3 regions of the Salinicoccus sesuvii genome follow, and region 1 is predicted to be linked to each of the others. Evidence: riboswitches for the same ligand, from Rfam matches in the RefSeq annotation. Region 1 holds a riboswitch; each other region holds the start of a gene.

Evidence for each region. A riboswitch is a leader RNA that binds a small molecule or an ion and turns the genes downstream of it on or off. The one in region 1 is predicted to bind thiamine pyrophosphate.
Region 2: it holds a riboswitch for thiamine pyrophosphate, as region 1 does, so the genes downstream of both, tenA (thiaminase II) here and ACFOJ8_RS12690 (ABC transporter substrate-binding protein) in region 1, are expected to answer to the same signal.
Region 3: it holds a riboswitch for thiamine pyrophosphate, as region 1 does, so the genes downstream of both, ACFOJ8_RS05655 (YkoF family thiamine/hydroxymethylpyrimidine-binding protein) here and ACFOJ8_RS12690 (ABC transporter substrate-binding protein) in region 1, are expected to answer to the same signal.

Annotation. Positions count from the first base shown of each region.
Region 1 is NZ_JBHRWV010000012.1:69,020-71,286, reverse strand. It holds gene ACFOJ8_RS12700 (DUF2538 family protein) at 1-413, shown strand, start outside; gene ACFOJ8_RS12695 (GNAT family N-acetyltransferase) at 426-854, shown strand; TPP riboswitch at 965-1,064, shown strand; gene ACFOJ8_RS12690 (ABC transporter substrate-binding protein) at 1,180-2,172, shown strand; gene ACFOJ8_RS12685 (ABC transporter permease) at 2,189-2,267, shown strand, end outside.
Region 2 is NZ_JBHRWV010000007.1:169,866-172,132, forward strand. It holds gene thiD (bifunctional hydroxymethylpyrimidine kinase/phosphomethylpyrimidine kinase) at 1-404, opposite strand, end outside; gene tenA (thiaminase II) at 397-1,080, opposite strand; TPP riboswitch at 1,153-1,252, opposite strand; gene ACFOJ8_RS06635 (hypothetical protein) at 1,384-1,530, opposite strand; gene ACFOJ8_RS06640 (hypothetical protein) at 1,628-1,819, shown strand; gene ACFOJ8_RS06645 (PTS fructose transporter subunit IIABC) at 1,876-2,267, opposite strand, start outside.
Region 3 is NZ_JBHRWV010000006.1:11,890-14,156, reverse strand. It holds gene ACFOJ8_RS05660 (poly(glycerol-phosphate) alpha-glucosyltransferase) at 1-815, opposite strand, end outside; TPP riboswitch at 992-1,091, shown strand; gene ACFOJ8_RS05655 (YkoF family thiamine/hydroxymethylpyrimidine-binding protein) at 1,169-1,759, shown strand; gene ACFOJ8_RS05650 (MFS transporter) at 1,917-2,267, opposite strand, start outside.

The sequences.
Region 1 (2,267 bases):
TAGAAGACCAGATCAAAAACAGTGGTCAGGGAGCTATAGAGAACACGTACTACTACCAGAGTCATGAGCACAAAGAGATGTTTCTCTCCATCAGAGGATACTTCGCTGAATCGCAGAAGAACCCGGAGGTCGATGCAGCGTGCTATATCATCGCCATGCCAGACATCTACCGACACATCAATATTTTCGAACTCGTCTCGCCAATGGACTGGATTCGGGAGAATGAACGGTTGTCTGCACCTTTCAAAGAGCTAAAACCACACATCCAGTACCTGGCACTGGCAGCAGCTGAAGCAAACGGCATTAAGTTCAGCACACAGCCTGCTTTGTCACTCGGCTTGGCCCACTGGAATTTAGAGCAGCTGAAGATATTCTGGCAGTTCACTGCCATCAGACGCAAAAATGCAATGTAGGGAGGCGTTTAAATGGAAATTAAAGTCGCAGATAACAATGTCCTGTACAATCAGTGTCTTGCCATCCGTAAGCGCGTCTTCGTCGAGGAGCAGAATGTACCGATGGACCGGGAAGTTGATGAACATGAAGATGCATCTACCCACATACTGCTGATCGATGAAGAGCCTATCGGGACGGTCAGATATCGTCCGGCAGCCGACGGATTAATCAAAATAGAACGCATGGCAGTACTACCTGAGGCCCGTGGTAGGAGGCTTGGTGTGGAACTGATGGCATTCGTCCACAATCATGCGGCAGAAAACGGATATACACGCGCTAAACTCGGCGCACAAGTACATGCCATTGATTTCTATAAGAAGCTTGGCTATACCGTGTCTTCTGACGAATTCGAAGATGCTGGTATTCCACATGTCTATATGGAAAGAACTCTCGCAAACTGATAATTTAAAAGCAGTCTTACATAGCCTAGTGCCTTGTAAGACTGCTTTTTATTATTGCCTCTGTTGGATGCGAGATTGCATCGTGGTATAATAGAGCTATCAATTTAATACTTGATGCATAGGGGAGCCTAGAACAGGCTGAGAAGGCAAGACCTGACCCTTGGACCTGATCTGGATAATACCAGCGTAGGGAATGTGTAGAGAATCTACGGTATACGTATACATTCTTGACTGTTCTTGACGCCTCCAGATACGGAAGGTGTCTTTTTTGTCCGGATTTACATTTCTGGATATTGGGCATCGCTAATTTGAGAGGAGCTTCAATATGAAAAAAGTTCTATTTCCTGTAATGCTCGCTATTTTTCTATCGGCGTGCGGCAGTGATGCGGGTGATGATGCATCTGATACCGAAGCACTCCGAGAAATTACCTTCGTCCTCGATTGGACACCGAATACAAACCACACAGGCATCTATGCTGCTCAGGCAGAAGGATTCTATGAAGCACATGGACTTGATGTTAACATCGTTCTACCTGGTGAAGCCGGTGCAGAACAGACAGTGGCGACTGGTAATGGAGACTTTGGCATCAGTGCCCAAGAAAACGTCACCCAGGCCCGCCTGCAAGGGGTAGATATTGTTTCACTTGCTGCGATTATTCAGGATAACACTTCTGTACTCGCATCACCCGAAGAAAAAGATCTTGAGACACCGGCCGATCTTGAAGGTCAGACATACGGAGGCTATGGTTCACCAATCGAGGAGGCAACGATTGCTTCCATCATGCAGGCAGACGGTGCTGACATTGGTGAAGTGAATAACCTAAACATCGGAGATACCGACTTCTTCACGGCGGTACAGCGTGATGTCGATTTTACTTGGATCTACTACGGATGGACCGGTGTCGAAGCAGAACTGCGCGACTTCCCACTCAATACGATCGACTTCACCGAATACTCAGAAGCGCTCAACTTCTATACGCCAGTGCTCATCACGAACGAGGGTCTGATTGAGAGTGATCCCGAAATTGTAGAGGCGTTCACTGAAGCGACTGCAGAAGGCTATCAATTTGCGATTGAATCACCGGAGGCCGCTGCTGAGCATTTGATTGAAGCTGAACCCGATCTAGATCCGGATCTTGTCAGAGCAAGTCAAGAATGGCTTGCTGATGTCTATCAAAGTGATGCACCCTACTGGGGACATCAAGAACCAGAGGTCTGGCAGAACTATAGTGACTGGATGTTTGAAAACGAATTGATTGAGTCAGAACTCGATGTCGAAGCAGCGTTCACGAATGAATTTCTGCCTGGCCACGAGTAGATTGGAGGCATAGTAGATGCGACGATACGCACCGTGGCGATTTGGTCCACCCGTTATGGCAATACTTTTAATACTCATCATCTGGCAGTTATGTG
Region 2 (2,267 bases), on a different contig from region 1:
CTTATGGCAGTGGGAATAAGTGTGTCCCTTAGAAAATTAATTGCCGCTTCCTCTATCAGTGCATCGCCACTCGTCGCAATCATGACGGGATCGATAACATAGGGGATATCATGATTCTTTACAGTTTGTGCAACGATTTCCATCATATCTACTGTTGCGATCATGCCACTTTTCATCGCGTGTGGCAATTCATCGGAGAAAATACTATGCAGTTGCTTTTCAAGAAATTCGGCAGGAACATTAAAGACATCCTGGACCCCCATAGTATTCTGCGCAGTCAGCGATGTTACAGCCGCCATGCCATATACCCCGCGTGCGTGAAATGTCTTACTGTCAGCTAAAATGCCTGCACCGCCTGTTGGATCATTGCCGGCTATGGTCAATGCAATTGGAAACTTAGGCATGTGTACCCACTCCAGTCCACTCTTCTTTTGTCGCTGCCATATTAAAGAAACGTCTCTCATGTTCTGTGCTTTCTATATAATTCTTTTTGAGTACGTCGATCTCCTTCTCGGTCATGGATCTAGCGGCATCATCCATAATATCGAACATGACATTTATCGTGTCATCCATATCATTGACGTAGAACTCAAACCACTTCCTATAAGGATGATCCGTTTCGAATGTATGTCGCGCAAGGGCCATATCGGCGATTCTCCGATATACATATGGACAAGGCGCCATTGCACTGATTGCGTACGCAATATGCTCTCTAGTAAAAGCATTGAAATACATATGTTTTATATAATGGTCTGCGGAAGGATACCATTCCCCATCCTTTATTATATCGGCATACGATCTGTTTATCGCATGTGCCAGGACTTCATGCGCCTCGCTTTCACCGTCCATTAAAAAAGCCATTTGCCCCATCAGAAATCTGACTGTCTCTTTAGACTCTGTTTTCGATATCAGCAACGCATAAAGTTTTGCGAACTCATCTAAGTATAATGAATCTGCACGCAGATAATGTGCAACTGCGGCATCATCAATGTCTCCTCTGATCAGTCCCTGTATGAACGCATCACTATAGATGGCCTCAATCATCGGTTCGGTTTCTTTCTTTAAAATCTCACTCAGCATATTAATCTCTCCTCTTATAAATTAAAAACCCACTTCCAGCATAGGAAGTGGGTTTAGTAGAAAGAGATGGTGTATTCAACCAAACCACTTCTCTACGCTGGCATTATCCAGATCAGATCAAAGGGATCAGCCTTGTGGCTGTCTCAGCAAAATCGCACCCCTAGTGGTATTGCTATTCGATTATTTTAAATACTAATGAATACATATTGAAAAGTCAAACTATAATGATATATTCTGATTCTTTTAGTGTCATAGTTGAGCCTAGATCATTTCCTATAGCGTTGTGTCAAATATATATGAGAATTAGGAGTCGAATCGAGAGTCGATGCCGAGATCAATATCATCATAGATGTCCACTTTTGAAACGGGCTTAAATTCATAGAGTGGCAATAGCCAGTGCTTAGTCGGAGTTCGTCCACTTTTTTTAAAGTTACTTAAATTAAATCCCATATATGTAGAGTACATGTACATTTTATATGATGTTTTGAGTATGATAAGGTGGATATATGATAAAAAGTGGAACACTGAGATGATGAAGGAGGATACAATGTCTAAAAATAAGAGTGTGATGTATATTCTCATAGGTATAGTGTTGATTGCTGCAATTACAGGATTGCTTAGCCTTATGAATGATAGCACGCCGAGTAGAGGACAGATTCTTGCTCTTGTTGGACTCGGCGCAATCACCATCGTGGCCGCACTTGGATTCATCGTCAGACTATTTACCTATAGAAAATAGTAAACTTATGGATGTTTACAGTAAAACCCCGCATGATATTTCATGCGGGGTTGGTTTTATTGAGTGATACGCTTTTTCAGTAGACCGAGCATTAGTGCTGCAATGGCTGTACCAATGAGAAGTGAGACAAGGAACATGACTCTTCCTTCACCGATTGTCAGAGCAACAAACAGACCACCATGTGGTGCATTGATGGATGTTGCGAACGCCATGGCGAGTGCACCTGCTGTAGCAGAACCGACGACCATAGACGGAATGACTCTGAGCGGGTCAGCTGCTGCAAATGGAATGGCACCTTCTGTGATAAACGATGCACCCATGATTACATTTGTCGGACCTGAAGATCTTTCAACTTCTGTGAATTTGTTTCTGAACACTAATGTTGCAACTGCGATAGCCAGTGGTGGCACCATACCACCAATCATTGCAGCTGTAATTGGTTCGGGAT
Region 3 (2,267 bases), on a different contig from region 1:
AAGTGCTCAAGCAGATGATCGATTGTGAGTTTAGCCCATTCAATGCCCTTCTTGTCGTTTAAGAATTCTAAGCCTTCTAATAGAGAGTAAGTGGAAGAAGTATGACGAAGCACATTATAAAACGCGATTCGTTTATCAAAGTGGGGGAACTTGCCATATTCGTACTTTCCGTTGATATCTATCTGGTCTTTTAAATAATGGGTAGCCGTTTGGATTAACCTACGGTACTCGGATTTTTTCTGATGCCCCCCAATCTTCCTGACGCCGTGCATGTCCCCCCCAGAATTCAGCTCATACATCTTATCGTCTTCAAGCAAGTAACCTCTCGTCTGGAACTTGACGACTGACTTGTTCAAATATTTTTTATGGAAGTAGACACCCTTATAGGACTTGTATTTCTTAAGATATGTATTGATATTTTTCTCACAGACGAACATCTTGTTCTTATCTCCGGGGACAGGCCTAACAAATGCATTGGCATTAATTTCTTCCGGTAAGAACGCGAGGGCGTAATGCTTATCAAAAGCAATGCCGAAATCAATATAGTTACGGCGCGTCTGTTGCATCGTTTTGAGTAATGAAGAAAATTGAACGGCCTCTTCAGAAGTGATGAAGTCTGCTTTGAGCCATTCGGTGACATGTCCAAGGTCTGATAACTTCTTTATCTCTTCTTTAACCTTTTTTCGGAGAAAATTGTTGTTTTTCACTTTGAAAACGTGCGCGCGTCTAGTTTTGAAGCCCAATGATATTATGATCCACTCTGATGTCAATAAGTCTTTCCTGTTGCGCAATCCTTCAATCATTTCTATATTCATTAATTATATCCCCTTTCTGAAATTAGTCAGAATGTTTAGTATATACCCTTATTATATGCACATTGAATAAAATTTGTAAAAAATATTGAAGCCAGCTTACTGATTGAATTAGCACTCTCACTTTACATTCATGTACATATTCCCTATCATTAAAAATGAAATAAAAACTGCATACCGATTTGCACTAGGGGCGCTGTCAAAGGCTGAGACGGAGATTCCGAACCCTCAATACCCGATCTGGATAACACCAGCGTGGGAAAGTGCGGCGCGTATATGAAGCCTTCTATACATTTGCTGCACTCCCTCGGGAAGTGCAGCTTTTTATTTACAAATATTTTTTGGAGGTATGATTTATGACAATAGAATGTGGAACTGAGAGAATCGCGGGATGCCAGTTCAATCTGAGTGTGATGAGTGATGATTTTATAAATATTATCCTCGGATCATTGGACACTACAGATATGTCGAAAGTGTGGCGTGACACGGATGACGTGACTACATGTGTGCGTGGCCGTGTAGAGCATGTATTTGACGTGGTTAAAGCAGTTTATCTGCATGCGGCAAAAACCGGAAAGCATGTGGAAATGAGTGGCACTTTCTCAATCGGATGCCCAGGCGACGCTTCCGGTGATACGTATATGGATACAGATGCCGAGCGGATGAATGCGGCAAACACTATTGGTATCAATCAAAAAGCCGGATGCAAGTTTGCCCTCTATCCAATGAACACAACCAAATATATGGATGTTATCTACGAACAAATTGATCTATCAAAAGCACGTGGCGTAACAGTCAGTCCGAGCCACTACTCCACTCGGCTTGACGGGGAAGTGAACGATATTTTTAATGCCATGGAAGAAGCTTTTGTCAGCGTACAGGAAGCTGTCAGCCATACGACCATGACTTTCACCATCTCCGCAAACAGTCCTTCAAGTAGAAAATAGACGCACGACAAAGACCAGGGTGGTTATCCATCCTGGTCTATTCTTTCTGTAATACTATTAGAAAACCGCCGTATTCTTGTTAGACAGTGGCATGTACGTAATTCTCTAAAATAATGGCAGCATCTTATCGTGATATCGGTAACCTCTTTTTTCTCGATCATCTTTTCCTGCGGATCAAATAGAGTGCCGGGATGAGCAATAAGGAGACAACACCACCTGAAAGTGAAAGTGCGCCGAAACTTGCACCAGCCACAACCATACCGGACAATGTGCCCCCTGCTGCTCCGGATAACGCAATTAAAACATCCACCGTGCCTTGGATGCGGGCGCGCGCAGCCGGAATCGTCGCATCCACCAGAATCGTAGTGCCACTGATCAGACCGAGATTCCAACCGACACCGAGCAATGTCAGTGACGCAATGATGAGCGCGAGCGATTCACCAGATGTCGCCGCGATAATGCCAGAACTAAGTAGAACCACTGCAGCTGTAATCGTCATTGCGCCCCT